Regions from separate parts of the Lysobacter cavernae genome, predicted to be linked through region 3. Evidence: riboswitches for the same ligand, from Rfam matches in the RefSeq annotation. Region 3 holds a riboswitch; each other region holds the start of a gene.
What was found. Region 3 has a riboswitch for cobalamin ahead of ACFOLC_RS07515 (ribonucleoside-diphosphate reductase subunit alpha). Riboswitches for the same ligand answer to the same signal wherever they lie in the genome.
Positions count from the first base shown of each region.

Region 1: linked by a shared signal. The riboswitch ahead of btuB (TonB-dependent vitamin B12 receptor) and the one ahead of ACFOLC_RS07515 (ribonucleoside-diphosphate reductase subunit alpha) in region 3 are both predicted to bind cobalamin.
Region 2: linked by a shared signal. The riboswitch ahead of btuB (TonB-dependent vitamin B12 receptor) and the one ahead of ACFOLC_RS07515 (ribonucleoside-diphosphate reductase subunit alpha) in region 3 are both predicted to bind cobalamin.

Region 1 is NZ_JBHRXK010000002.1:113,656-123,457, reverse strand. Features, by position in the region: gene ACFOLC_RS05005 (fatty acyl-AMP ligase) at 1-480, shown strand, start outside; gene ACFOLC_RS05000 (acyl carrier protein) at 477-707, shown strand; gene ACFOLC_RS04995 (cytochrome P450) at 704-2,008, shown strand; gene ACFOLC_RS04990 (SDR family oxidoreductase) at 2,005-2,835, shown strand; gene ACFOLC_RS04985 (YidH family protein) at 2,946-3,341, shown strand; gene btuB (TonB-dependent vitamin B12 receptor) at 3,434-5,299, opposite strand; cobalamin riboswitch at 5,420-5,676, opposite strand; gene ACFOLC_RS04975 (TfoX/Sxy family protein) at 5,710-6,075, opposite strand; gene ACFOLC_RS04970 (GAF domain-containing protein) at 6,072-6,560, opposite strand; gene bioD (dethiobiotin synthase) at 6,606-7,304, shown strand; gene ACFOLC_RS04960 (efflux RND transporter permease subunit) at 7,361-9,802, opposite strand, start outside.
Region 2 is NZ_JBHRXK010000004.1:358,187-367,988, forward strand. Features, by position in the region: gene ACFOLC_RS11320 (hypothetical protein) at 37-915, opposite strand; gene ACFOLC_RS11325 (hypothetical protein) at 925-3,486, opposite strand; cobalamin riboswitch at 3,611-3,856, shown strand; gene btuB (TonB-dependent vitamin B12 receptor) at 3,970-5,820, shown strand; gene ACFOLC_RS11335 (hypothetical protein) at 5,859-6,440, shown strand; gene ACFOLC_RS11340 (hypothetical protein) at 6,479-7,081, shown strand; gene cobO (cob(I)yrinic acid a,c-diamide adenosyltransferase) at 7,078-7,704, shown strand; gene ACFOLC_RS11350 (cobyrinate a,c-diamide synthase) at 7,719-9,017, shown strand; gene cbiB (adenosylcobinamide-phosphate synthase CbiB) at 9,056-9,802, shown strand, end outside.
Region 3 is NZ_JBHRXK010000003.1:70,339-80,140, forward strand. Features, by position in the region: gene ACFOLC_RS07485 (MBL fold metallo-hydrolase) at 1-185, opposite strand, end outside; gene ACFOLC_RS07490 (beta-lactamase hydrolase domain-containing protein) at 238-816, shown strand; gene ACFOLC_RS07495 (S1/P1 nuclease) at 843-1,682, opposite strand; gene gap (type I glyceraldehyde-3-phosphate dehydrogenase) at 1,961-2,965, shown strand; gene ACFOLC_RS07505 (group III truncated hemoglobin) at 3,049-3,468, shown strand; gene ACFOLC_RS07510 (ribonucleotide-diphosphate reductase subunit beta) at 3,642-4,655, opposite strand; gene ACFOLC_RS07515 (ribonucleoside-diphosphate reductase subunit alpha) at 4,822-7,182, opposite strand; cobalamin riboswitch at 7,553-7,787, opposite strand; gene ACFOLC_RS07520 (phosphoglycerate kinase) at 7,953-9,128, shown strand; gene ACFOLC_RS07525 (HAD hydrolase-like protein) at 9,187-9,802, shown strand, end outside.

The DNA.
Region 1 (9,802 bases), on a different contig from region 3:
TGCGCCAACGCCGGTGAACGCGTGCTGCGCGACGACGGTTTCCTCGATACCGGCGACCTGGGCTACTTCGTCGATGGCGAACTGTTCGTCACCGGCCGCGCCAAGGACCTGATCCTGGTGCGCGGGCGCAATCTGTGGCCGCAGGACGTGGAATCACTGGTCGAACGCGTGGCGCCGCTGTCCGCGGGCGATTGCGCGGCGATAGGTATCGAACGCGACGGCGAAGAAACGCTGGTCGTGCTGGTGCAGCGGCGCGCCACCGACAGTCAGTCCGCATCTGATCTGCAGCAGCGTCTGGCAGCGGCGATCAGCCAGGCACTGGGCGTGGCCGCCAGCATCGTGTTCGTGCCGCCGCGCAGCCTGCCCTACACGTCCTCGGGCAAGCTGGCGCGCGCGCGCGCCAGGGGCCAATATCTGGCCGGAGTGCTGGGCATCGACACGCCGCCGGCACGCAAGGACAACACGGAGATACCCGCATGAGCGTATTGCTGGAAGCCAAGGAGCTGCTCTCCGGCTGCCTGTTCATCCCGGTCGAAAAGATCGACGACGAGGCCACTATCCAGTCGATCAAGGAAATGGACAGCCTGAGCTTCGCCTCGGTGGTGATGGAACTGGAAGAACGCGCCGGCCGCACGATCGACGTGATGGAACTGCTGGAACTCAAGACCGTGCGCGACGTGGCGACGTTGTTGGAACGATATCGGTGATCCGCTCGGCGGATATCTGCAATCATCTCTATCGGCTGGCGCGCGAGCGCAACGGCGAGAACGTCGAGATCGAACTCAATGGCGTGCCGGTGCTGCTGCTGCAGCGGCACGAGGACGCCGACCACGTGCTGCGTGCGCGCAGCGACAACTACCGCAAGAACATGGCCTGGTTCCGCCAGGCGCTAGGCGCTTCGCGCTTCTCCGAGGACGGCGAGGCCTGGCGCATCCGCCAGGCACTCACGCACGGCTACTTCACCCGTTTCGACCGCGAGCAAACCTGCACATTGGCGCGCCGCTACGCAACGCAGGCCGTTGATCGTCTGATGCGCGACAGCGCAGGCGGCGCCACGGCCCTCGACGACGGCGTGCTGCGGACGATGACCGTGTCGGTGCTGGTCGAGAACTTCTTCGGTATTCCCTATGCCCAGACCGGTATCGACCTGCAACGCATCGCCGAGCTGATGGAGTACGGCTCCGCCTATTCCTTCGTGCCGTCGGGCGAGACCGGCCGCCTGTACCTGGACGGGTTGCGCCACCTGCCGGCGTTGCGTCGCCGGGTACTGGAGGACCTGCGCATCTTCCGCGACGGCAGCGTGCCGGCCGGTCCGATGCTGCATGACATGCTGGTCGCGGATGCCGATCCGGCCAGCGACGTCGTGCTCGAACACGAGCTGTTGACGTTCTTCGCCGCTGGCGCCGAAACCTCTGCGGCGACGGCGGGCTGGGCGCTGTACCTGCTTGCCAGGCGTCCGCAGGTGCAGGAACGGTTGCGGCAGCAGGCCGAGCGCATCGCCAGCAGCAACGAGGATTGGGGCTGGAGCGAGCTGGCGACCTTCGACGATCTCGCAGATTTCCTGTCCGAGACGTTGCGGCTGTTTCCGCCGACGCCGATCATCGCGCGCCTGGCAATCGGCCCGGACCGCATCGGCCCGCATGACATCGCCGCCGATCAGAACGTGCTGATCTCGTTCGTCGGCATCCAGCACGACGCCCGCCTCCGGCCCGATCCGTGGTCGCTGCACGCCGATGGCACTGCGCGCAAGGGGGCGGCCACGGGAGTCAACACCGCCTTCAGCTTTGGGCCGCGCATCTGCGGCGGCAAGCATTTCGCGCTGGTGGAGCTGATGGCCTTCCTGACGGTGTTCCTGTTGCACGCACGATTCGAATTGACCACGCAGGATGAGCCGCGTTACCACTGGAAAGCGCAGATGCTCCGCGAAGGTGGGCAACCCGTGCGGGTGATTCCGATTAGCCGGCCGGTGGATGCGCTTGCGACGCGCTCCGGGAGCGTCGTGGCATGAGCCAGCGCTGGCTGGTCACCGGTGCCGGCCGCGGACTGGGGCGGGCCATCACGCAGCAGTTGCTGGCGCGTGGCGATCACGTGGCGGCCACGGTGCGCCAGCTCGATGCGCTGGACGATCTGGCGCGGCAGCATCCGGACCGGCTCATCGTGCGACAGCTGGACATGGCCGACCATGCCGCCATCCGTGCAACGGTCGATGAGGCCGTCGCTGCCCTGGGCGGGCTGGATGTCGTCGCAAGCAACGCCGGCTATGCGCTGGTCGGCGCCGCCGAAGAAGCGAGCGATGAACAGATCGCCGCGCACCTGTCGGTCAATCTGCTGGGTCCCATCCACCTGATCCGCGCCGCACTGCCGCACCTGCGCAGGCAGGGGCATGGCCGGATCGTGCAGGTGTCGAGCGAGAACGGACAGATGAGCCTGCCCGCACTGAGCTGCTACCAGGCGGCGAAGTGGGGCATCGAGGGATATTGCGAGAGCGTGGCGCAAGAAGTTGCACCGCTCGGCATCCAGATGATCATCGTCGAGCCGGGGCGTATTGCGACCGCTTTCGATCGAAGCTCCGTGCCCGCGCAGACGCAGATCGACGATTACCAGCGCACCAGCGTCGGCAACCTGCTGCGCCTGCATGCGATGGGGCGCCTGCCACGGCTCGGCGATCCGCAGCGGATGGCGCAGGCGATCATCGCCTGTGCCGATTCGACCTCGCCGCCATTGCGGCTGCTGCTGGGCAGCGACGCATGGCGCAATGTCGAACGCGCGTTGCATGCCCGGATGGCGGTGCTGGATGGCCAGCGCGAGAGTGCGGCTGCTACGGATATTGCATGAATGTTGTTCAAGCAATTTGCGCTTGAGCAATCGTCCCTTGCGACCTAGGATCGCTTGCAATGGGGGCGTTTCAGGCAGGGCGCCTTGCGTCGAAAAGGAAGGATTGAGACATGAGCAATGACAAGATGAATCCGGCCGCTCTGCCGGACTCGACCGCGCTGGCGCTGGACCGCACGCGCATGGCCTACGAGCGCACGATGATGGCGTGGGTGCGCACGGCGGTGTCGCTGATCTCGTTTGGTTTCACCATCTACAAGTTCTTCCAGTACCTGCAGCAGGACCAGAAGGTCGTGCATACCGGCCTGTTCGGGCCGCGTCATTTCGCGATGGTGATGATCGGCAGCGGCATCATCGCGCTGGTCGTTGCGACCTGGGACCACCGCCGCAACATGGGCCGGTTGCGCGCCCATTACGGCCCGATGCCGTGGTCGCCGGCGACGGTGTTGGCGACGCTGATCGGTTTGCTCGGCGTGATGGGCCTGCTGGCCGTGGTGTTTCGCCAGTGAGCCGCGGCGACTCGGTGTCAGGGCGCGAACGGGCACCTGACGGCAACATACCCGCCGCCGTGATCCACGACGGCGGGCAGGTGCCGTATCGCTTACTGCGCTGGCGCGTAGCGCAGCGTCAGGAACCACTCGCGCCCGGGTTGGTTGTAGAACGAGGCGGTCTCGTAGTCGCGGTCGAAGACGTTGGCTACGCGTGCCTGCAAGCTCAATGACGGCGTGAAGGCGTACTCGGCGCGCAGGTCGAGCGTGCCGTAGCCGCCCATGCGGCGGGTGTTGGCGACGTCATCAAAGCGTGCGCCTTCGCCGGTGGCGGTCACGCCGACGCGGAATGTACCGAAGGCGCGATCCAGGTCCACGCGCGCGCTGTTGCGGGCACGGCGCGCCAGTTCATTGCCGGCATAGACGCCCGAGCGGTTCTCGGCATCGAGGTAGCTGATGGCGCCACGCGCGGTCCAGCCCAGCACTTGCGTGTCGATGCCCAGTTCGGCGCCGCGCATGCGCGCATGGTCGATGTTGTTGGGCACGCCCATCGAGGCGTCGTAGGCGATCATGTCGTCGACATCGGTGTCGAAGGCATCCAGGTGCGCGGTGAACGTGGTGGCCTGGTAGGCCAGGCCCAGTTCCCAGGTCTTCGAGTCTTCCGGGCGCAGGTGGGGGTTGCTGCTGGCGAAGCCGCCGAACGGCGGGAAGTACAACTCGTTGAAGGTCGGCGCGCGGAAGGCCGTGCCGTAGCCGGCGGTGACGCGCCAGTTCTGCGCGAAGCCGAGGCCCCACGCGGCACTGCCGGTGGTGTGGCCGCCGAACTGGTCGTTGTCGTCGCGGCGCACGCTGGCTTCCAGCGACTGCTCGCCAAGCGTTCCTGCTTCAAAACGGCCCTGGTACTGGACGAAGGCGGCCTGGTTGCCGCGCTGCGTGCGGTCGTACTGCGTGGTGCTTTCGACCTGGTCGTGCAGCCAGTCCAGACCCAGGCTCAGCAGCTGATCGCGGCCGATGCCGAAGTCGCCCTGCAAGGTGGCGCTGTCGCGGTCGGTGCTGAAGGTGTCGATGTACAACTCGTCGGCGAAGTTGTCCGAGGCGTCGACGTTTCGGCCGGCGGTCAGGTGCAGGTCGATGCGGTCGGACGGGCGCCAGCGCAGGGTGCCGCCGATCACCTGCTGCACGGTCTCGGAGCGGTTGTAGAAGCTGCCGTCGAACTCGTTGTCCCCTTCGTTGCGCAGGGTGTGGCCCTGCAGGCTCCACTGCTCGTTGAAATCAAGACCGCCACGCAGCGACAGCGCGTTGGCGGTGTAGCCGTCGCGGTCGGGCTCCTCGGTGAAGCAGCCGGCAAACAGCGTGCTGGAGCCGTTGCAGGCGTTGATGCCCTGGGTGTGGCGGTACTGGTAGTCGGCACCGAACCAGCCACGGCCGCCGCTGCCGCCGAAGCCGACGCCGTATTCGGTGAGGCCGTTGCTGCCGCCGCCGACGCGCACGCGCGGCACGAACGCGCCCCGGTCGCGGCGGGTGAACACCTGGATCACGCCGCCGATGGCGTCGGCGCCGTACAGGCTCGAGCGCGGGCCACGGACGATCTCGACGCGATCGATCATCTCCACCGGCAGGTCCTGGAACGATGCCAGGCCGGAAGTGGCCGAGCCGATGCGGATGCCGTCGACCAGCACCAGCACGTGGTCGGACTCGCTGCCGCGCAGGAACAGCGTGGTCAGCTTGCCCTGGCCGCCCTGGTTGGACGCGGTGATGCCGGCGCGGCCGCGCAGCAGGTCGGGCAGCGAACGCGCCTGGCTGCGCTGGATCTGCTCGCGGTCGATCACCTCGACCGGGGTCAGCGCGTCATTGGCGCTGATCGCGGTGCGGTTGGCGGTGACGAAGACCTGGTCGAGGTCGGTGGCGTCCTGCGCCCGGGCGACGGCGGGCAGGGCCAGCGCGCAGGCGGCGGTGAGGGACAGGATTCGCAGGGACATCTGGGGTTCTCCGGCGCACGGCAGGGCCGCGCGGGCGAGGGGGAATCGCGTGGAGAACTCGGGGCTGCGTTGCAGGCGCACGGGACGCCGACGTCGCCGCCGCGACGCCCTCCGCATCGCAATCAGTCGTGCACCGAGGCCGGTCTCCGGACTCGCGAGTGGAGGCAACCTCCGATCGCAGCGCCTTCCCGTGCGGCCCTGGTTTCAGGGCCGGCCGCTCCCGGAGGAGCTGCCAGACAGTGGCGTGTGCCGCGATTCGACTCGCTTACCGTTGCGGGGGCAGTGCCGGGCTGGCCACGCTGGGCGTGGCGTCACCGGCTTCCCGTTTCAACCCGTCGGCAGGACGCCGCCGGGTCACCTCGAAGCGCGCGCAGTCTACGCGATCCGCTGGCGGCGGCCAAAAGCGCGTGTCAGTCGCCGCGCTCGGGCTCGTCGAACAGCGGCGGCATCGCCACGGTGTCCTCGGTCAGCACGGTGGTCCGCACCGGTCCGGCGGCGGGGCGGTTGCGCGGCGCCGGCAGCAGGGCGGTGGCGGCGTCGGCGGCGAGGATCAGCTCGCTGCGGCGCTCGTCCGGGATCTCCTGCCAGTGGCAGTCGAGCAGCGCGCCTTCGATCGCGTAGAGCAGGTTCAAGGTCGGCTTGAAGCCGGCGCGCTTGACCCGCATGAAGGCCTCGACCGTGCCGACCGCGGCCAGGTCCTCGTGCGTGCGCAGGCCGACCTGGCGCAGCCAGGCGGCGGATTTGGGGCCGATGTTGCGCAGCTTGTCAGTGCTCATGCCAGCGACTCCACGAAGGCGAGTGCGATCGCCTCGAGGCCGTGTTGATCGTCGGCGTCGAAGCGGTCGAGTTGCGGACTGTCGAGATCGAACACGCCGATCAATGCGCCGTCGGCCGCGACCAGCGGCACGACGAGTTCGGAATTGGAAGCCGAGTCGCAGGCGATATGCCCCGGGAAGGCGTGCACGTCGGCGATGCGCTGGGTCTGCCGGGTCGAGGCCGCGGCGCCGCACACGCCCTTGTCGAGCGCGATGCGCACGCACGCGGGCAGGCCCTGGAACGGACCGACCACCAGCTCGCGGCCGTCGAAGAAATAGAAACCGACCCAGTTCAGTGCCGGCAACGCGTGATAGACCAGCGCCGCCAGGTTGGCGGCGTTGGCGACGCGGTCGCGTTCGCCGTGCAGCAACGCGCGCGCTTGCGCGAGCAACTGCGTGTACTGGTCCGGCTTGCTGCCGGCGAGGGCGGTGGCGGAGAAGCTCATCGGGTCGAGTCTAGCAGCGCTGCGGGCGGCTGTTACGATGCGCCGATGCCTGCGAACGCCCCCCTTGTAGCCGGTGTCTACGTCACCGGAACCGATACCGGCGTCGGCAAGTCGATCGCCAGCGTGGCCCTGGTCCACGCCCTGCGCGATCACGGGGGGCGTGCGGTCGGGATGAAGCCGGTGGCGAGCGGCTGCGGGCGTGTCGACGGTGCTTGGCGCAACGAGGACGCACTCGCGCTGCAGGCCGCCAGCGATCCGCTGCCGGACTACGACGACGTCAACCCGTACGCGCTGCCGGAGGCGACCGCGCCGGAGATCGCCGCGCACCGCGCCGGCGTGGTGCTGGCACTGGACCGCATCGAAGCCGGTTACCGGCGGCTGGCGGCGCAGGCCGACACGGTTGTGGTCGAGGGCGTCGGCGGCTGGGCCGCACCGCTGTCGGCGCAACTGGACCAGCTCGATGTGGTGCGCGCGCTGGACTTGCCGGTGGTGCTGGTGGTCGGGCTGCGACTGGGCTGCATCAGCCATGCGCGCCTGACCGCGCGCGCGATCGCGGCCGACGGCGTGCGCCTGCTCGGCTGGATCGGCAACGAGGTCGACCCGGGCCTGGCCGAGCGCGACGAGTACTTCGCGTTGCTGCAGCCGCGCCTGCCGGTGCCGTGCCTGGGGCGCCTGCCGTATCTGCCGGGACCGACGCCAGCCGCGCCGGCTGGATTGCTCGACCTGACGCCGCTGCGGCGCTGACCGCAGAAACACAAAGGGCGCCTTGGGCGCCCTTTGTGCCACGGCATCGACTGGCCTCAGCCATGCTGCGGTGCCGGCGTCGCCGGTGGCAGTGCCGCGCCGGTCTGCGCCCGGTGCGCACTGTGGTCGCGCGCCATGTACAGGTAGAACGCCGGCAGCACGAACAGCGTGAACGTCGTGCCGATCAACATGCCGCTGGCAATCACCACACCCATCGAGAAGCGCGAGGCCGCACCCGGGCCGGTGGCGATCAGCAGCGGCACCATCGCGAACACCAGCGCGGCGGTGGTCATCAGCACCGGGCGCAGACGGATCGCGGCGGCTTCCTCGATCGCCTCGCGCTTGCTCAGGCCACGGTCGAGTTGCAGCTTGTTGGCGAATTCCACGATCAGGATGCCGTGCTTGGAGATCACGCCGACCAGGGTCACCAGGCCGACCTGGGTGTAGATGTTGATGCTCATCCCGGGGAAGGCCTCGATCCCGGCGAAGCCCAGGATGTTGCTCAGCAGGGCCAGCACGTTGAGCACCAGCAGCGCGCCGCAGATCGCCATCGGCACGGTGACCAGCATGATCAGCGCGTCGCGGAAACTCTCGAACTGCGCCGACAGCACCAGGAAGATGATGATCAGCGCGAACGCCATCGTCACCAGCATCGCCGCGCCTTCCTGCTTGAACTGGCGCGACTCGCCGGCGTAGTCGACGCTGTAGCCCTGCGGCAGCACTTCCTTGGCCGCGTTCTCCAGGATCGTCAGCGCCTCGCCCTTGCTCACGCCCGGGCGCGGCGCGAAGCTGATGCCGACCGCGTTGAGCTGCTGGAAGCGCTTGAGCGTCTGCGGCTGCGCACTTTCCTTGAGCGTGACGATGGTCGACAGCGGGATCAGCTCGCCGTCGCGGGTGCGGGTGTAGTAGTTGCCCAACTGCTCGGCGTTGAGGCGGTCGCTGCGCTGCACCTGCGGGATCACCCGGTAGGAGCGGTTCTGCATGGCGAAGCGGTTGGCATAGCCGCCCGACAGCATCGCGGTCATGTCGGCGGCCAGCGTGCGCATGTCGATGCCGAGCGTGGCCGCCTTGTCGCGGTCGATCTGCACCTCGATGCGCGGCTTGTCGATCTTCAGGTCCTTGTCGAGGAAGATGAAGCGCTTGCTCGCGTAGGCCTTGGCGAGGATCGCGTCGGCCAGTTCCTGCAACTGCTCCAGCGAGCCGATGCCGCCGATGACGAACTCGCCGCCGCCGTCGCCGCCGGCGCTGGGCAGCGGCGGCGGGATCAGCGCGAACACGTTGAGCCCGGTGACCTCGGCGATCTTCGGTTGCAGCTCCTGTTCCAGCACCTGCTTGGTCGATCGCTCGCGTTCGCTCCACGGCTTGAGCACGAAGCCGGCCATGGCGCTGTTGCTGGCGCCGCCGCCACCGCCGAAGCCGCCGTTGAACAGGAAGTAGTTGTCCACTTCCGGCACGCCCTTGGCGATCTGGGTGATCTCCTCGGTGTAGCGCTCGACGTAGTCGAGCGTGGACGCCGGGTCGGCGCTGCCGATCGAGAAGATGAAGCCCTGGTCCTCGGCCGGTGCCGGCTCCTTCGGCGATCCCATGTACAGGAACACGCAGGAGACGAACACGATCGCTCCGAACAGCGCGATCACGCCCTTGGTCGCCAGCGCGCCGTGCAGGCGGTTCTGGTAGCCCTGGCGCAGCCGGTCGAAGCGCGCGTCCAGCCACGATTCCAGCCGGCCCTTGCCGCCCTGGGTGTGCGGCTTGAGCAGCTTGGCGCACATCATCGGTGACAGGGTCAGCGCGATCACGCCCGACAGCAGCACCGAACCGGCCAGGGTGAAGGCGAACTCGGTGAACAGCACGCCGGTGAGGCCGCCCTGGAAGCCGATCGGCAGGTACACCGCCACCAGCGTGGTGGTCATCGCCACCACCGGCCAGGCCAGCTCGCGCGCGCCTTTGATCGCCGCGTCATAGGGCGACATGCCCTCCTCGATGTGGCGGTGCACGTTCTCCAGCACGATGATCGCGTCGTCTACCACTATCCCGATCGCCAGCACCATCGCCAGCAGCGTCAGCAGGTTGATGGTGAAACCCATCAGCAGCATCAGGAACAACGTGCCGACCAGCGACAGCGGCACCGTCACCGCCGGGATGATCACGCTGCGCAGCGAGCCCAGGAACAGGTAGATCACCACGATCACGATGATCACCGCCTCGATGATGGTCTGGATGACCTCGTCGATGGCGTCCTGGATCGCCTCGGTGCTGTCGTAGGGGATGGTGCCCTTCATGCCCTGCGGCAACTGCGGGATGATCTCGCTGTCCCAGACCTTGCGCACGTCGCGGATCACGTCCAGCGAATTTGCGTCAGGCGAGACGAAGATGCCCATGAAGGTGGCCGCGTCGCCGTTGATGCGCACCGAGGTTCCGTACTGTTCCGAGCCCAGCACCACGTCGGCGACGTCGCCCAGGCGCACGATCGCGCCGTCCTGCTCGCGAACCACCAGCTG
Region 2 (9,802 bases), on a different contig from region 3:
ATCCGTACCGTCGGTCGTCATGCCACGTCCTGCGCCCTACTGCACTGACGCCAGCACCCGCTGCTGCGTGCCCGGCCAGCAGTCCTCGGCGACCTGTCCGGTCTTCGCGAACGCGGCCCCGTCGCGCTCGGCGATCGCCTTGTTGTAGAGAGTGAAGTCGAGCAGGAACACGCGGCCGAGGTAGGCGCGGCCGAGATAGAAACCCGGGCGTACCATGCGGATCTCGTCGCGTACCTGCAGGCCGTTGCGGCCGGCGAGGAAATCGGGCTTCTCGCGGTAGCCGGGGAGGGTGTCGGTGAAGGCGTAGTCGATGATGATCGACTCGCGGCGGCTGTCGAGCAGACTCTGCCCGCAGTACAGCCTGGCCGGGAACAGCAGCCATTGATCGCGGCCTTCGACGCTCGCCTTGGGAATGTCGCCGAGGTCGCTGCCGACCAGCGGCTGCAGCAGCCGCGTGTCCTCGATGCGGTTACGCAGCAGGCGCTGGTCGCGGTAGAACACCTTGCCCTTCCACAACGCGCGGCCCAGTTGCTCGAGCTTGATCGTCTTCCATTCGACGGCGAGCCCGGGCAGGCCGCCGACGATCTCCGCCAGGCGGCGGTCGCCGCTTTGGCCCTTCGGAAACAGCAGGTCGCCGTCGAACGCGCCATCGGGAATCGGGCCGGCACTGAGGCGTGCGTAGATCTGGTCGATCTGTTCCTGGTCAAAGCGCTGGATGTTGTCCGGCGTCAGCTTCTGCAGGTCGGCGACCGACAGCGGATGGCGGTGTTCGACCTCGGCGAAGTCCGGCTTGCTGGCATGGCTCTCGTCGTACTTCAGGAAGCCGATGTCGGGCTTGCGCTCGCAGCCGGCCAGCAGGATCAGGATGGCCAGCAGGGCGGGTTGCGAGACGCGGATGACAGAGCCAGGGTCCATGGTGTCCTCCTACAGCGTCGCCAGAAACGCGATCAATGCCTGCTTGTCGGCGTCCGGCAGGTCCTCGCCGAAGCGGTGGCCGTCGTTCTCGATGGCGTCGGTGCAGGTGCTGTAGACCTCGAACAGCTTCGGATGCCGACGCAGCGTCGGCACCAGCTGGCCCGGATCCTTCAGCAGCTGATCGGCGACCGTGCGCAGTTCGGCAAAGGCCGCGTCGCCTTCCTGGGGCCCCAGGCTCGTACGCAGTTTCTTCTGCAGCACCTGCGGGTGCAGGCGCAGGCTGACCAGGTCGCCGAGGAACTGCTTGTGCTGGAAATTGCCCAGCCGTCCCGCGCTGCTGCCCTTGGGCACGACGATGGTGAGCCCGGCGATCTGTTTCTCCTGGCCGTCCTCGACCAGGCGCAGGCCCGCCACCAGCGGCACGTCGAGGTCGAAGCGGGTGATCTTCGGCTCGCGCCGCGCCGGGTTCAGCATGGCCTGCATCGAGGCGACGTACAGCTTGAAGCGGCCGTCGACGCTGGGGTCGTAGGCCCAGCACACTGGCGCCTTGTCATCAGGCACCGGCTGCCCACGCGCGTCGACGTAGGCGTTGCGGTAGAAGAAGTTCTCGCGGTGCCTGGGCTGGCCGCACAGTTCCGGCCCCAGCGCGTTGTTGTGCATGAGCGGTGCGTGCGCCCACAGCGACAGCAACGAGATGTTGCGGTAGTAGCCGCGGCCGCCGTCGTGCGGCTCGCTGAGGCTCGGGTCCGGCGGTCGTGCGCGCAGTGTTTCCGAGCCGTATTCCTGCCAGATGTGGCCGGCCATGTGGTTGGAATGCAGCCCGCGGCAACGGTTGCTGCCGACTTCGGAGACGAAGGTCGTCATGTCGTTGCCGAGCCAGTCGGCGCGCAGGCCGGTCTTGGCATCGATCGCGCGGAAGTCGCGGTTGCGGAACGCGCCGCCGGCCGACTCCGGCACGCTTGAATGGCAGCGCGCGCAGTTGGCCGCGAACACCTCGTGGCCGCGCGTGACCGCACCGGTGCCGAAGTCCTTTTCGAGGTCGGTTACCAGGTCGTCGTGGCGGTAGCGCGCGCCCGGGTTGGCGGCCTTGCGCGCGGTCTCGCGCGCCGTGGCCAGGTCGGTGGCGTGTGTTTCGGACGAATGCAGGAAGGCGGCGATGTCGCCAAGCCGGTCCTCGATCGCGCGGAACGCCGGGCAGTCGCGGCGGCACTGGCCGATGTCGAATGGCGTCTGGCCGAAGTTGCGGCCCTGCGGATCGAGCTGGCGCAGGTCGGTGAGGTGGTTGAGCCAGCACTGCTCGGCGCAGGAGCCGATGTTGAAGTACACGCGCTGGATCGCCTCGTTGGCACCGATCGAATCTTCGCCGCCCTTGAGGATGTGGTGCACGGTTTCCTGCTGCGTGCCCTTGCGCCAGCACTTGCTGTCACGCCCCGGCTCGCACCAGCACGCGGCTTCGCCGTCCTTGCAACTGGCGACTTTGCGCCACTTGTCGACGACTTCGCCGGAGAAGGTCGGGCGCTGGTGCAGGTTGATGATCGCGTTGATCGTGCCCGGGTTGTTGATCTGGTCGTTGGGAATGGCCGAGGTGTCACTGGTGCCGGGCCGCGCATGCGCGAACATCTGGTACTCCAGCGAGTCGTGCGGCATGCCCGAGGCCAGCATCTCGGAGATGCGCAGGTACTGGTTGCCGATCGCGCCCTTGATGTTGGCCCAGGTCGGATTGGCCGGGTCCTTGGGCGGGTTGAGCGGGTCGAAGGCGATATGGCACGAGCCGCAGCTGGTGCCGATCAGGAACGGCGGCTCGATCGAGCCGTCGGCGAGGCGCCGCACGCGCGCATCGGCGGACTGGGGAGTGCTCGAGAGCGTGCGGCTGTAGCCCTCCCAACTGGCGAGCCGGCCATTGATCGCCAGCCAGCGCGCCTTGTCGAAGCGCGGGTTCGGGAATTTGCGGAACCCCAATGCGCCCGTCGAGGTGCCGAAGGCGAGGTCGCAGGCCGATTGGCGCGGGTCCTGGTCGCGGCGGTGCGGGTCGTCCGCTGCCATCGGCGCGTCGACGAAGTCGCAGGCCGGATCGCGGTAGCCCGGCTTGCCGACATGCGCGAGCAGTTGCGCATCGCCAGGACACCACTGGAACCCGTAGGTTTCGTCCAGGCTCCGGGCCGGGCAGCCGTTGCTGCCGGGCAGGCAGCAACCGGGGTCGTTGATCAGGCCCCAGGCGGCGAAGCGGTCGTCGCGGCGGTCGGCGCGCAGCACGCGGAACCAGTCGATCAGGATGCCGACGCGCTGCTGGAACACGTAGGTGTGGAAGCGCGAATTGCCGCCGGTGGCCTTGTACCAGATCTCGCGGCCGGCGCGTTCGGAGGCGGACAGGCCGGCTTCACCGGTGTAGAAGCCCGGCGCATCGCGTACTGGTGCGGTGCTGGCGACGGGCATTGCCGCGGTCGGCGCGGCGCTGGCGGTCGTGGCGGGAAGAGCTGTCGCCACCGTCGCGGTGTGTCGTGCGGAAACAACAGCTAGTACCCCCACGACAATCAGGACGCCCGCGGCGGCGATCCATGCGGTCCGTTTCATCGTTTCTCCTCCACACAGCCGAATGCATGCCGCACGCGGCCCGTTGGGCGTCACTGTGCAAACCAACGCCGTGGCAGAGGCCGAACGGCCATCGCCGCGGAAGAGCGCGCCGTGATGAAGCTGCTAAGATGCGCGAGCCTGAGGTGACCGCTGGCCTGGCCAGCGGTTGAAACGGGAATCCGGTGCGCTTTGGTCGTGCATGCACGGCCGGCAATTCCGGAGCTGCCCCCGCAACGGTAGGCGAGACAACGATCCGCATCACCGCCACTGTGCACACGCATGGGAAGGCGCGGACCGGAAGGCTGCAAGCCCTTTCACGGCTTGACCTTCACTCGCGAGCCCGGAGACCGGCCTTTGTGCGACCCGACACGCGGTGGGCGATGTCATGGGGCGCATGCCTGGCGCGTGTCGCATCCAGACCTCCTTCCGCCTGTCCTTAGCCATCGATTCCGCGCGGGCAGGCGCGGCCAAGGAGTGTTGTTCGTGAATTCGTACCGTTTGTCTTTCCGCCAATCCGCATTGGCGGCCGCGCTGTCGTTCGTCATCACCGCCCCGGCCTTGGCCGAAGGCGCCGCCACCGACCTCGACCAGGTTGTCGTCACCGCCACGCGCACCGCGCAGACCCAGGACCAGACCCTGGCCGCGATCACCGTGATCGATCGCAGCGAAATCGAACGCCTGCAGCCGAACTCGCTGCCCGACCTGCTGCGCGGCCGCGCCGGTATTTCGCTGGCCAACAACGGCGGTCCTGGCAAGGCGACCTCGCTGTTCCTGCGCGGCACCGAGTCCGACCACGTGCTGGTGCTGGTCGACGGCATCAAGATCGGCTCGGCCACCAGCGGCGGCGCGTCGCTGCAGGACATCCCGGTCGAGCAGATCGAACGCGTCGAGATCGTGCGCGGGCCGTTCTCCAGCCTGTACGGCTCCGAAGCGCTCGGCGGCGTGATCCAGATCTTCACCCGACAGCCGCAGGGTGCGTTCGCACCGACGCTCAGCGCCGGTATCGGCAGCTATGCCAGCCAGCGCCTGGCCGCCGGCGTCGCCGGTCGCGGCAATGGCAGCGTTGACGAGCGCGGGGGCTGGTACTCGGTCAATCTTGCCCACGAGAACATCGACGGCATCAACGCTTACCGCGGCACGCGCAATTTCGATCCGGACAAGGACGGCTACCGCAACAACTCGGCGACCGTGCAGGGCGGCTACCGCTTCAGCCCGCAATGGGACGCCGAAGCGCGCCTGTTCCGAGCCGAGGGCTACAACGAATACGACGGCAGCCTCAACAACGAGGCCGACACCGTGCAGCAGGTGCTCGGTGGCCGCGTGCGCTACACGCCGAGCGAACGCCTCAAGCTGACCGCCAGCCTGGGCAGCAGCGCCGACCTCAGCGAGAACTATCTCAACGGCGTGTACTCGTCCAACTTCGATACGCGCCGCGAGCTGGGTTCGCTGCAGGCCGACATCGGTGCCGGCACCGGTCTGCTCAGCTTCGGCTACGACTGGCAGCGCGACGAGGTCGACAGCAACACCCGCTATGCACGCGACCAGCGCATCAACCGCGGCCTGTTCGGCCAGTGGCAGCAGAGCTTCGGCGCGCAGTCGTTGCAGGCCAGCCTGCGTCGCGACGACGACAGCCAGTTCGGCGGCCAGACCACTGGCAGCGTGTTGTGGGGCTGGGACTTCACCGACGCACTGCGCCTGGGCGCCAGCTACGGCAGTGCGTTCAAGGCGCCGACCTTCAACGAGCTGTATTTCCCCGGTTACGGCAATCCCGAACTGCAGCCGGAGACCTCGAAGAGCTTCGAGCTGAGCCTGCGCGGCGAGCACGGCTGGTCGCTCAACGCGTTCGATACCAGGATCGACGACATGATTGCCTACGACGTGACCCTCGGCGATTTCGGCGGCCCCAACAACATCGACCGTGCCCGCATCCAGGGCTTCGAGGCGGCCGCCGATACCACGCTCGTCGGTTGGGACCTGCGCGCCAGCGCCACCTGGCTGGACCCGCGCAACGACGGCAACGACCGCAACCGCGACAACATCCTGCCGCGGCGCGCGCGCCAGAGCGGCCGTGTCGATGCCGACCGTCGTTTTGGCGATTTCAGCATCGGTGCCAGCGTGACCGGCGCCGGCGAGCGTTACGACAACCTGTCCAATACCACGCGCCTGGGCGGCTACGGCCTCACCGATCTGCGCGTGGGCTATGCGTTCAATACGGACTGGAACCTGCAGCTGGCCGCCAACAACGTGTTCGACAAGCAGTATGAAACCGCTGCGCTCTACAACCAGCCCGGCCGCAACTACCTGCTGACCCTGCGTTACCGACCCGCTCGCTGAGCGGGCGTCCATTCGCCACCACCACCACGAGGCCACCGATGAAGCCGTTGACCCGACCCGCCAACCTCGGTCTGTTCGTCGCGTTCGCGACGCTGATGATCGCCACGCGTTTCCACCATTTCGGTACCGTGATCCATCTGCCGGATGCGTCGATGGCGTTGTTCTTCCTCGGCGGGTTGTACCTGCGCAAGCACTGGCAGTTCGCGGCCTACCTGGGGTTGGCGGTGGTGATCGACTGGATCGCGATCGACTACGCCGGCGTCAGCGATTTCTGCGTGACCCCGGCGTACTCGTTCCTGCTGCCGGCCTATGCGGTGCTGTGGTACGGCGGCCGGCTGTATGCCGATCGCCTGCAAGTCGGTTGGGCCCCCATGCTGGGCGCGGCCGGTGTTGGCCTGGTCAGCGCGTCGCTGTCGTTCGCGATCTCCAACGGTGCGTTCTACTGGCTCGGCGGGCGTTACGCCGAGCCGCACTTTGCCGAGTACCTCGCGCGTGCCTGGCAGTGGGGCCCGTTGTTCGTGCGCACGACGATGGCCTACATCGTCGTGGCGCTGGCGGTGCATGCGCTGGTGGCGTGGGCGCTGCGCGGGCGCATCGGCCAGTGGCCGGCCGGCGTTTGATCCACTTCCGGGAGCAGGTCATGTCGCGTATCAAGTCCATGCCAGCGACCTCGTCGTTGCCGTTGCAATCGGCGCGCAGCCAGATACTGGTCGGCCTGGCGCTGGCCGCATTGATGATCTGCACGCGTGGCCAGCATTTCGCCAGCGTCAACGCGTTGCCGAGCGCCTCGTGGGCGGTGTTCTTCCTCGCCGGCGCGCTGCTGCGGCCGATGTGGGCGCTGCCTGCGTTGTTCGTGCTGTCGTCGCTGATCGACTTCGGCAGCCTGGCGGCGGGCACGATCAGCGACTGGTGCCTGTCACCGGCATACTGGGCGCTGGCGTTCGCCTACGCCGCACTGTGGCTGGGCGGCCACGTCTACGCGCGCCGCGTCCACGTCGACCGCTGGGCCACGGTGCCACGGCTGGCGGTTGCGCTGGTGATGACCGCAACCGTGGCGTACCTGTTGTCCAAGGGCGGCTTCTACTTCTTCTCGGGACGTTACCCGGACGCGGACCTTGCTGGCTTCGTCGCGCGCATCCCGCAGTACTACCCGCGCGCGTTGGGTACGCTGGCCGGTTATGTCGGTGCCGCGTTCGCGTTGTATGCGCTGCTGCGTGCACTGAACGCGCGCAGCAGCGCGCAGACAGGCGCACGCGCATGAGCCGCGGCTCCGAGTGCCTCGGCCTGAGCGAGGATGAGCATTACCGCGAGCGCGCCCAGCGCAAGAAGGAACTGGTCGATCGCCGCATCGCCCGCGCCACCATCGATCGCGGCGTGGTGGTGGTCAACACCGGCAACGGCAAGGGCAAGAGTTCCTCGGGCTTCGGCATGCTCGCCCGTTCGCTCGGCCACGGCTTCCGCTGCGGCGTGGTGCAGTTCATCAAGGGTAGTTTCTCGACCGGCGAAGAGGCGTTCTTCCGCCGCTTCGAAGACGAACTCGACTACCACGTGATGGGCGAGGGCTTCACCTGGGAAACCCAGGACCGCGCGCGCGACATCGCCGCGGCCCAGGCCGCCTGGGACGTGGCCGCGCGGATGCTGGCCGACCCCGGTTACGACTTCGTGTTGCTCGACGAGCTCAACATCGCCCTGACCAAGGAATACGTGGTACTCGACCAGGTGTTGGTCGCGCTGGCGGCACGGCCCGAGCGCCAGCACGTGGTGATCACCGGTCGTGGCGCGCCCGACACGTTGATCGAAGCGGCGGATACGGTCACCGACATGCGCGTGGTCAAACACGCGTTCAAGGCCGGCATCAAGGCCCAGAACGGTATCGAGTTGTAGGGATTGGCAAGCAGATGAATACGTCGCGCCACTGTCCTGCGTTGCTGGTTTCGGCGCCTGCCTCGGGGCAGGGCAAGACCAGCGTCACCGCCGCGCTGGCGCGCTGGCACACGCGTCAGGGCCGGTGCGTGCGCGTGTTCAAGACCGGCCCGGACTTCCTCGACCCGATGGTGCTGGAGCGCGCCAGCGGCGCGCCGGTCTATCAGTTGGACCTGTGGATGACCGGCGAGGCCGACGTGCGCGCGCGCCTGTATGAAGCCGCGGGCGAGGCCGACCTGATCCTGGTCGAAGGCGTGATGGGGCTGTTCGATGGCGCGCCGTCGAGCGCCGACCTAGCGCAGGCGCTGGGCCTGCCGGTGTTGGCGGTGATCGACGGTTCGGCGATGGCACAGACCTTCGGCGCGCTCGCGACCGGACTAGCGCGCTATCGCGACGGCCTGGCCGTGCACGGCATCGCCGCCAACCGCATCGGCAGCGCGCACCACGCCAAGCTGCTGCGTGAGAGCCTGCCGGCCGATCTGCACTGGCTCGGCGCCTTGCCGCGCGATCCCGCGCTGGCCTTGCCCGAGCGTCACCTCGGCTTGGTCTCGGCGAGTGAGTTGGGCGACATCGATACACGCCTGGACGCGCTGGCCGATGCCTGGGCGCAGCACGCGGCCACCGCGTTGCCGCCGCCCGTAGCGTTTTCCGCCCCGGCCGAGGCGGCGTCGATCGCACGCAATCTCGACGGCGTGCGCATCGCGGTCGCGCGCGACGCCGCGTTCTGTTTCCTGTATCCGGCCAACCTTGACCTGCTGCGCGCGGCCGGCGCGCAGCTGCGCTTCTTCTCACCACTGGCCGGGGAGGCGCTGCCCGAATGCGATGCGGTGTGGTTGCCCGGCGGTTATCCGGAACTGCACCTGCAGGCGCTGTCGCAGCGCACCGACCTGCGCGCCGCGTTGCACGCCCACCGCGACGCCGGCAAGCCGCTGCTGGCCGAATGCGGCGGCCTGCTCTATGCGCTGGACGCGCTGGCCGATCGCGACGGCCACGAAGCGCCGATGGCTGGTCTGCTGGCCGGGCGCGCGGCGTTGCAACCGCGGCTGGCGGCGCTCGGCCTGCAGGGCATCGAATTGCCCGAAGGCGTCCTGCGTGGCCACACCTTCCATTACGCCCGCGCCGAAATCCCGGCGGCGCCGCTGGCGAAGGCCAGCAACCCCAACGGCGGCCCCAGCGCCGAGGCGGTCTACCGTGATCGGCGCATGACCGCGAGCTTCGTGCATTTCTATTTCCCGTCGAACCCGGACGCGGCGACGCGCCTGTTCCTGCCGTGAGTGAAGCGGTCGTCAGCGCAGCGCTCGCCGGCGGCGCACTGGTCGCGCTGGCGGCGGTGGCGCTCGACACCACGTTGGGCGAGCCGCGACGCGCGCACCCGCTGGTCGCGTTCGGTCGCATGGCGCGCGCGATCGAAGCGCGCGGGTACGCCGATCGGCGGATCGCCGGCGTGCTGGCGTGGTCGTGCGCGGTGCTGCCGGTGGTGGCGATCACGTGGTGGGCAATGTACGAGGCGCGGTCTGCCTCGCCCTGGCTCGCGGCTGCGCTGGGGGCAGGCGTGCTGTACCTGGCGATCGGCCACCGCAGCCTCGGTGAGCACGCCCGGCCGGTCGCGCAGGCCTTGCAGGCGGGCGATCTCGGCGCGGCGCGTGAAGCGGTCGGGCGCATGGTCAGCCGTGACACCGCGGTACTGGACGAGTCGCAAGTCGCCGCGGCGGCGACCGAGTCGGTGCTCGAGAACGGTTGCGATGCGGTGTTCGGTGCGTTGTTCTGGTTCGCCGTGCTCGGCGCGCCGGGTGTGGTGCTGTACCGGCTGGCGAACACGCTCGATGCGATGTGGGGTTACCGCACTCCGCGCTACGAAAACTTCGGCTGGGCTGCGGCGCGTATCGACGATGCACTCAACTACATCCCGGCGCGATTGACCGCGCTGACCTATGCCTTGCTCGGGGACACGACACGCGCATGGTGCTGCTGGCGCATGCAGGCACCGGCCTGGGACAGCCCGAACGCAGGCCCGGTGATGGCCGCGGGCGCGGGGGCATTGCGCGTGCAGCTGGGCGGC
Region 3 (9,802 bases):
GCGGAGTGTGTCGAGGTGCGGCCGGCCTTGGCGTCGAAATCCAGCACCGGATCGATCACCGCGGCCGTGTTGCTCGCCGGATCCTGCACCACGTAGGACCAGGTGTTGCTGTCGGCGTGGAAGAAGGGGTTGACCTCGGGATGCACACGGGCCTCCTGGGCTGGGGCTCCCGGGCATTGTGTCATTGCCAACGGTCCTGTCGAATAATGCCGGTCCGGCCATTGGCGGAAAGACAGCATGAACCCCACATCTTTCCGATCCCTCGCATCGCTGCCGCGCCTGGCTGCGGTGGCCGCGTGGGCCGTGATCCTGGCCGGCCCCGCCAGCATTCCCGCCATGGCCCAGACGGCAACGCCTTCGATGAACCTGCGCGACACCCTCCCGAACCTGCGCCAGCCACGCGCGGCCTTGCTCACCGCCGGCCAACCGCCCGCCAGAGCCTGGAAGGCACTGGCTGCGGACGGTGTTACCACCGTCATCAACCTGCGCCCCACTGACGAGATGGGCGGACGCGACGAAGCCGCCGAAGTCGCGGCCGCCGGCCTGCGCTACCACGCGCTGCCGGTGGCCGGTGCGGGTGATATCACGACCGACAATGCGCGCGGGCTGTGGACGCTGATCGCGCAAGCGCAAGCGCACGGCAAGGTGCTGGTGCATTGCGCCTCGGGCAATCGCGTTGGCGCGTTGCTGGCGATCGCCGCCGCCGGGGAGGGCGGCGTGAGCGCGGAGCAGGCGTTGCAGTTTGGCCGGGCTGCCGGTCTTGCCGGCCTGGAGCCGTTGGTGCGCGAACAGCTGGCGCTGCCGCCTGCGCCGTAGCCCGGCCGCGTAATCGATCGTTGCGATCAGCCGCCGAGCGCGGCGTTCAGCGTGGCAGCCAGCTGCGCGCCGCCGCGGCGCAGTTGGACTTCGGCCACCGGTCGCCAGGTTTGCAGGTAGTCCGGTCCGATCACCGCTTTGGCCGGATACAGGCCGGGGCGGATCGCGATCTGGCACGACGCCTCGGCCCATTCGGCCGACGCCGGCGGCAATGCCTCGCGTGCCATCGGCACGGCCAGCGGCAGCGCGCGCAGGCGCTGCAGCCAGACGGCTTCATCCAGCCCGGCAGCGTTGAGCATGCCGCTGTCCCACAGCGAATGCAGGTTCGAGCCCTTGCCGTTCAAATTGACCTGCACGTCGTTGCCGCCCTTGTCGCTGGCGTAGCCGGCGTGCAGCGGCTGGTGCACGTCGCCGACAAAATGCACGACGAATTTCAACGCCTGCAGTCGTGCCGTCCGCGGCTGGTCGCGGTCGGCGAGGATCGCGGTCTGGGTGCGGATCGCCTCGACGACGCAGTCGCCGCCATTCGGGCAATGCCGCGCCTGCACGTAGACGCAATCGTCCTCGGCGATGTTGACGTAGTGCCACTTGCTGCTGCGCTTGCCCAGGTCGGGGTCGTGCTCGCGCAGCTCGTCGGCCCAGCTGGCGATACCGGGCAGGGTGGGGTCGCTTTCCCCGGCCAGCAGCGCATCGATGGCGCGCCGGGTCTGCGGGGTCAGCTCGTCCCAGGCCAGGGCGGCGACCAGACGGTGGCCGAGGCGGCCCCAAGCCAGGGCATTGCCGGGGACGAGCGCGAGTGCGAGCAACAAGGTGAGAAGCGCGCGGGCGGGGATCGCGTGCGCGCGGGGCGTGATGGGACGGGTCATGCCGATCACTTTAGCCGACACGACCCGCGCCCGGGATGACCGGCTATGGCCGGATCATCGCGCCGATCCAGTCAGAACTCATGACGTAGCTGCGCCGCACACCAGCGGCTCGATGGCGACGGTGCCCGGCCGCCTTGGTCATGGTCAATTCACGCCAGTGCCCGCCTCAGGAGCGGGTCACGCCCGCCTGTTAGAATAGGCTTCCCCTGAAGGGGATCTTACGTGTCGATCATCCGTCCATCCGCCGCGCCGGGCGCGGCCGCAGGAGCTTGCTAGTTATGACCATCAAGGTGGGTATCAACGGCTTCGGCCGCATCGGGCGCAACGTGCTGCGTTCGGCCGTGCAGAACTTTGGCAACGACATCGAGATCGTCGCCATCAACGACCTGCTGGAGCCGGATTACCTGGCCTACATGCTGAGCTACGACTCCGTGCATGGCCGCTTCAAGGGCGATGTGTCGGTCGAAGGCAACACCCTGGTCGTCAACGGCAAGAAGATCCGTCTGACCCAGGAGCGCGACCCGGCCAACCTCAAGTGGGACGAAGTCGGCGCCGACGTCGTCATCGAATCCACCGGTCTGTTCCTCGACAAGGCTACCGCGCAGAAGCACCTCGATGCCGGCGCCAAGAAGGTGATCCTGTCGGCACCGTCGAAGGACGACACGCCGATGTTCGTCTACGGCGTCAATGACAAGACCTACAAGGGCGAGGCGATCATCTCCAACGCCTCGTGCACGACCAACTGCCTGGCGCCGTTGGCCAAGGTGCTCAACGACAAGTGGGGCATCAAGCGCGGCCTGATGACCACCGTGCACGCCGCCACCGCGACCCAGAAGACCGTCGATGGCCCGAGCAACAAGGACTGGCGCGGCGGCCGCGGCATCCTCGAGAACATCATTCCGTCCAGCACCGGCGCGGCCAAGGCCGTCGGCGTGGTGATCCCGGAGCTCAACAAGAAGCTCACCGGCATGTCGTTCCGCGTGCCGACCTCGGACGTGTCGGTGGTCGACCTGACCGTCGAACTGGTCAAGGACGCCACCTACGCCGAGATCTGCGCCGAGATGAAGGCGCAGTCGGAAGGCGCGCTGAAGGGCATCCTCGGCTACACCGAGGACAAGGTGGTCGCCACCGATTTCCGCGGCGATACCCGCACCTCGATCTTCGACGCCGACGCCGGCATCGCGCTGGACGGCACCTTCGTCAAGCTGGTCAGCTGGTACGACAACGAGTGGGGCTACTCCAACAAGTGCCTGGAGATGGTCAAGGTTGTTGCCGGCAAGTAAGCGGCACGTCGCCATCGTTCAAGACAAGGCCGGCGTTCGCCGGCCTTGTTTTTTTGTCTCGCCGGCCACAGCTATCACCCGTCATGAGCGAAACCCCGCCCCTCACCGAGCAGGACCTGGCAACGCTGGTCGACCGCTTCTACGCGCAGGTCCGCATGCACCCGCAGCTCGGTCCGGTGTTCAATGCCGCCATCGACGACTGGCCAGAGCACCAACGCATGCTGACCGCGTTCTGGTCATCGGTGGCGCTGGGAACGAAAAGCTACCGCGGCAATCCGATGTCGGCGCATCGCCCGCACCCGATCCGCGCCGAGCATTTCGACCATTGGCTGGCGCTATGGCGCAGCACCGCGAAGGAAGTGCTGGCACCGGAGCACGCGGAACTCGTCGGCGGCTACGCCGAGAAGATCGGCTACAGCCTGCGCTACGGCCTGGGCCTGCTGCCGCGCGAAGGTTCGCGTGCCCTGGATTTACCGGTCGTTGCCGCTCCGCCGGAGCGCTAGCACTTTCCGTCCTCATGCGGCGTGTCCTGCCGGCACGTGCAGTGAGGGGGCCTGCTTTCCGCAACGCGACGACGCAATAACAGCAGATCCCTCGCTGCGCTCGGGATGGCATTGAATTCAGGGTATGTGTGCTGCTGCGGGCCGGACGCCAGTGCGCGAAAGCCGGGGATTGATCAGAATGCCGCGTCGAAGGCCACCTCGCCCTGCACGCCGACCTGGTAGGCCGAGACGCGACGCTCGAAGAAGTTGGTCACTTCCTGCACGTCCTGCAGGTCCATGAACGCGAACGGGTTGCTCGCACCGAAGTGGCGGGGCATGCCCAGCTGGCTCAGGCGCTGGTCGGCGCAATACTGCAGGTACTGGCGCATGTCCTTGGGCGACAGCCCGGCGACGCCGCCGGACAGCACGTCCTGGGCGAACTGCATCTCGCACTCGACCGCTTCCTCCAGCATCAGCACGACCTGGCGTTGCAACTCGTCGTCAAACAGTTCCGGCTGCTCGCTGCGCGCGGTCTTGATGACCTCGAAGGCGAAGGCCATGTGGCAGCTCTCGTCGCGGAACACCCAGTTGGTGCCCGCGGCCAGCCCGTGCAGCAGCCCGCGCGAGCGCAGGTAGTAGACGTAGGCGAAGGCGGCGAAGAAGAACAGGCCCTCGATGCAGCAGGCGAAGCAGATCAGGTTGAGCAGGAACTGCCGGCGCTGCGCGGCGGTCTCGATGCGCTGCAGGTTCTGGATCGAGTCGATCCACTTGAAGCAGAACTCGGCCTTGGCGCGGATCGAGGGAATGTTCTGCACCGCGTCGAAGGCCTTGGCGCGCGCGACCGGGTCGGGCAGGTAGGTGTCCAGCAATGTGAGGTAGAACTGCACGTGCAGCGCTTCCTCGTACAGCTGCCGCGACAGGTACATGCGCGCTTCGGGCGCGTTGATGTGCTGGTAGAGGTTCAGCACCAGGTTGTTGGCGACGATGGAGTCACCGGTGGCGAAAAACGCGACCAGGCGTTCGATCAGGTGGCGCTCGGCCGGGCCGAGCTTGTGCTTGAGGTCGTTGACGTCGAGCGAGAAGTCAACCTCCTCGACCGTCCAGGTGTTGCGGATCGCGTCGCGGTACATCTCGTAGAACTGCGGGTAGCGCATCGGCCGCAGGGTCAGGTCGAAGCCGGGGTCGAGCAGGCGGGTGTCGGTGGCCATGGGAATCCTTTGCGTGGAAACCCTCTGCCCTTGTGGGAGAGGGTGGCGCGAAGCGCCGGGAGAGGGGGACGCTGTTGTTCTTCCTGGGGGGAGGGCGCGTCCCCTCTCCCTGGCGCCGTTGGCGCCTGTCCCTCTCCCACAAGGGGAGAGGGAGGTGGGACTACTACTACTGGCAGGCCTCGCAGCTTTCCGGGTTCTCCAGCGAGCACGCCATCGCTTCGACTGCGCTGTACTCCGGCTTGGCTGCTTCCACAACGCCGCTGACCGTGGCCTTGGCGATCTTCGTCGCCGGGCGCGAGCGCAGGTAGTAAGTGGTCTTGAGCCCCTTCTTCCACGCGTACATGTACATCGACGACAACTGGCCGATGTTCGGGCTTTCGATGAACAGGTTCAGCGACTGGCTCTGGTCGATGAACGCACCGCGCTCGGCGGCCATGTCGATCAGCGAGCGCATCGGCAGTTCCCACGCGGTGCGATAGACCTGACGCAGCGATTCGGGGATCTGCTCGATGCCCTGGATCGATCCTTCGGCCATCTTGATGCGGTCACGCAGTTCCGGTGTCCACAGGCCCAACGCCTTCAGCTCTTCGGCCAGGTAGCGGTTGACGACGAGGAAGTCGCCCGACAGCGTCTCGCGCTTGAACAGGTTCGACACCTGCGGCTCGATGCACTCGTAGCAGCCGGCGATCGAGGCAATCGTCGCGGTCGGCGCGATCGCGATCAGCAGCGAGTTGCGCAGGCCGTGCTTGGCGATGCGTGCACGCAGGCCGTCCCAACGCTCCGGGTTGCTCGGCATCACGCCCCAGGCCTCGAACTGCAGCTCGCCCTGCGCCGCGCGCGTGTCGGCGAAGCCGGGGTGCTTGCCGCGCTCCAGTGCCAGTTCATTGGAGGCCGACAGCGCGTGGAAATAGATGGCTTCGGCAATCTGCTTCGACAGCGCCCGCGCCGGTTCCGAGTCGAACGGCATCCGCAGCTTGAAGAACACGTCCTGCAGGCCCATCACGCCGAGGCCGACCGGGCGCCACTTCAGATTGGCGCGGCGCGCGGTCTCGATCGGGTAGAAATTCAGATCGATCACGCGATCGAGCTGGCGCATGGCCAGGCGCACGGTCTGCGCCAGCTTGTCGAAGTCGAAGCGACCATCCTCGCCGTGCACCGGGCCCTCGGCGAAAAGTTCGACGTGGTGCGACAGGTTGATCGAGCCGAGGTTGCACACTGCGGTCTCGTCCTGCGAGGTGACTTCCAGGATCTCGGTACACAGGTTCGACAGGTGCACGACATTGCCGGAGAGCAACGTCTGGTTGCAGGCGCGGTTGGACTTGTCCTTGAAGTTCATCCAGCCGTTGCCGGTCTGCGCCAGCGTGCGCATCATCCGCGCGTACAGCTCGCGCGCCTTGACCTGCTTGGTCGCCAGGCCGGCGAGTTCGGCGGCGTGGTAGGCATCGTCGAAGGCCTCGCCCCACAAGTCGGTCAGTTGCGGCACCCTGGCTGGGTCGAACAGCGACCAGTTACCATCGGCCTCGACCCGGCGCATGAATTCGTCGGGGATCCAGTTGGCGAGGTTGAGGTTGTGCGTGCGCCGTGCCTCGTCACCGGTGTTGTCGCGCAGTTCGAGGAACTCCTCGACGTCGGTGTGCCACGGCTCCAGGTACACACAGGCCGCGCCCTTGCGCTTGCCACCCTGGTTGACCGCGGCGACCGAGGCGTCGAGCGTCTTCAGCCACGGCACGATGCCGTTGGACAGGCCGTTGGTGGAACGGATCAGCGAACCGCGCGAACGGATGCGCGAGTACGACAGGCCGATGCCGCCGCTGAACTTGGAGAGCTTGGCCACGTCCATGTAGCGCTTGTAGATGCTTTCCAGCGAGTCTTCCGGCGAGTCGAGCAGGAAGCAGCTCGACAGCTGTTCGTGGGTGGTGCCGGAGTTGAACAGCGTCGGTGAGGACGGGATGTAGTCCAACTGCGCCATGCGCCGGTACAGCGCGAGTGCATCGCCGATGTCCCCGCTCAGCGCGCAGGCGATGCGCAGGAAGAACTGCTGCGGCGTCTCGATCACCGTGCGCGCGGTCGGGTGGCGCAGCAGGTAACGGTCGTACAGCGTGCGCAGGCCGAAGTAGTCGAAGCGCGCGTTGAGCGAGTGGTCGATGGCGTCGTTGAGCTTGCGCGCGTTGGCCTGCACGAAAGTCAGCAGGCACTCGTTGATCAGGCCCAGCTCATGGCCGCGCTGCACCGACTGCGAGAACGCATGGATCTCGATGCCGGCGACTTCCTTCTCGATCACGCCGGCCAGCAGGCGTGCGGCCAGGCGGCCGTACTCGGGTTCCTCGGCGGTCAGCAGCGCGGCGGTGCGGATCGACAGTTCGTCGAGCTCGCGCGTGGTCGCGCCGTCGTACAGGCCGGAAATCGTGCGCGTGGCCACGCGCATCGGGTCGACCGCGAACAGGCCTTCGCCGTTGCGCGTCACCGCGCGCACGATCTTGTTGAGGTCGACCGGTTCGCGGCGGCCGCTGCGCTTGGTCACCGTCATGGTGAGGTTGGCGGCGGGCGGGGTCAGGGCGAAGCCCGGTTCGGCATCGGTGGGTGCACGGTTCGGCGCGGCGGCGGTCGCGGTCGCCGCGTGAGGCGCTTCGGTCAGGGTGGTCATGGCAAGGCTCCAGTGCGTGGCGCACGGCTCGTCGTCCTTTCCCTCGAGGGACGACGCACGAAGACGCGGACGCACCATCGGACGCACCGCGAATGCGGCGCCGACGGCACGGCCACGCCCCCGCGGGCGCGGAGTCAGGAGGATGGAGTGCGGGTGTCGCTCAGCCCGAGACGGGCGAACGCGATGCCGGGCATCGCGGAGCGACACCGACCGTCTTCCCTCCGAAGACTCCCTGGCCGGTCACCGCGCGGTGTGCATCGCGCGGCTGTCGGCAGGTCTTCGGACTTATGGACACGGGATCGGGCTTTGACCCTACAAACCTTCCCACCTACTGGCCGTCGCTTCCCAGGGGCGATGCCCCCAGTGCCATGACGGCGGTCGTTTCCACTTACCGCTGCGGGGCAGTGCCGGCCTTGGACGCTGATGTCCGCACCGGGCTTCCCTTTTCAGCCGACCGCAAAGTCGGCACCGACGGCCACAACATAGTGGGGTCATCATGATCCGTCAACGCAAAATCTTGTGAAGACGCGGCAGGCCTTGCTGCACCGGCGATTTGCCGCGCGGCGTCGCGGACGGGACAATACGCGCCCTTGCGCCGGCCTCTGCGGCCGCGCCAACGCCGTCTCGTCCGGCCTCGAACCACGGAAGCGCCCATGTCCATCCTCCGCATGACCGACCTCGACCTGCGCGGCAAGCGCGTGCTGATCCGCGAAGACCTCAATGTGCCGATCAACGAGAACGGCCGCATCACCTCCGAGCAGCGCATCACCGCGGCGTTGCCGACGATGAAGCTGGCGCTGGCGAAGGGCGCGGCGGTGATGGTGACCTCGCACCTGGGCCGGCCGAAGGAAGGCGTGTGGAGCCAGGCCGATTCGCTGGCGCCGGTGGCCCAGCGCCTGTCCGAGCTGCTCGGCATCGACGTGCCGCTGGTCAAGGATTGGGTCGACGGCGTCGATGTGGCGCCCGGTCAGCTGGTCCTGCTCGAGAACTGCCGCATGAACGTCGGCGAAGGCAAGGACGACGAGGCTTTGTCGAAGAAGTACGCCGCGTTGTGCGACGTGTTCGTGATGGACGCGTTCGGCACCGCGCACCGCGCCCAGGCCTCGACCCACGGTGCGATCAAGCACGCCACGGTCGCCGCCGGCGGCCCGCTGCTGATGGCCGAACTCGACGCGCTGGCCAAGGCGCTCGACAACCCGGCGCGACCGCTGCTGGCGATCGTCGCCGGCTCCAAGGTCAGCACCAAACTGGAACTGCTGGCGTCGCTGGTCGGCAAGGTCGACCAGCTGATCGTCGGAGGCGGCATCGCCAACACCTTCATTGCTGCGATGGGGCATGGCGTCGGCAAATCGCTGGTCGAAACCGACCTGATCGGCACCGCCAAGAAGATCATGGCCGACGCCAAGGCGCGCGGCGCCGACATTCCGCTGCCGGTCGACGTCGTCGTCGCCCCGGCCTTCGCAAGCGACGCGCTGGCGACGATCAAGCCGGTCGACCAGGTTGGTGCCGACGACATGATCCTCGACATCGGGCCGGAGACCGCCACGCGCTACGCGCTGATGATCAAGGATGCCGGCACCGTGGTCTGGAACGGCCCGGTCGGCGTGTTCGAGTTCGAGGCCTTCGGTCGTGGCACCGAGACGGTGGCGCATGCGATCGCCGAGTCGCGCGCGTTCTCGATCGCCGGTGGCGGCGACACGCTGGCCGCCGTGGACAAGTACGGCATTGCCGACGACGTGTCCTACATCTCCACCGGCGGCGGCGCGTTCCTCGAATTCCTCGAAGGCAAGGAGCTGCCGGCGGTCGCCGCGCTCAAGCAACGCGCCTGAAGCCGCTCCTACGCCCGAAGGAAAGTCCCCTTGGGGGACAGAAGCGAAGGAGACGTTCTTGAAGCCCACCCTGTTCTTCGATCTCGACGGCACCCTGATCGACTCCGCCGTCGGCATCACCCGTTGCGTCGCACATGCGCTGACGCAGATGGCGCACCCGGTGCCGCCGCAGGACGAACTGCGGCGCTGGATCGGCCCGTCGCTTCGAACCAGCTTCGCACCGCTGCTGCACGATCCGGCTCGGGTCGAGCAGGCGGTGCTGCATTACCGCGACCGTTTCGAGAGCCACGGCTGGGCCGAGCACCAGTTGTATGCGGGCATTGGCGAGGCGATCGAGGCACTGCACGCCGCCGGCCATCGCCTGGCCGTGGTGACCGCCAAGAATGAGCCACATGCGCGCAAGATCGCCGCGCACCTGCCGTTCGGCCATCGCTTCGAGGACGTGATTGGCGCGACCGAGGACGGTCGCATCAGCGACAAGGACCAGCTGATCGGCGAGGCCCTGCGTCGTCTCGACCTGGCGCCGGACGCGTGCTGGATGATCGGCGACCGCCGCATGGACATCGAGGGCGCACGCCACCACGGCCTGCGCAACATCGGCGTGCTGTGGGGCTTTGGCGGCGAAGCCGAGTTGCGCGCGGCCGGTGCCGATCATCTGGCGGACTCGCCGGCGC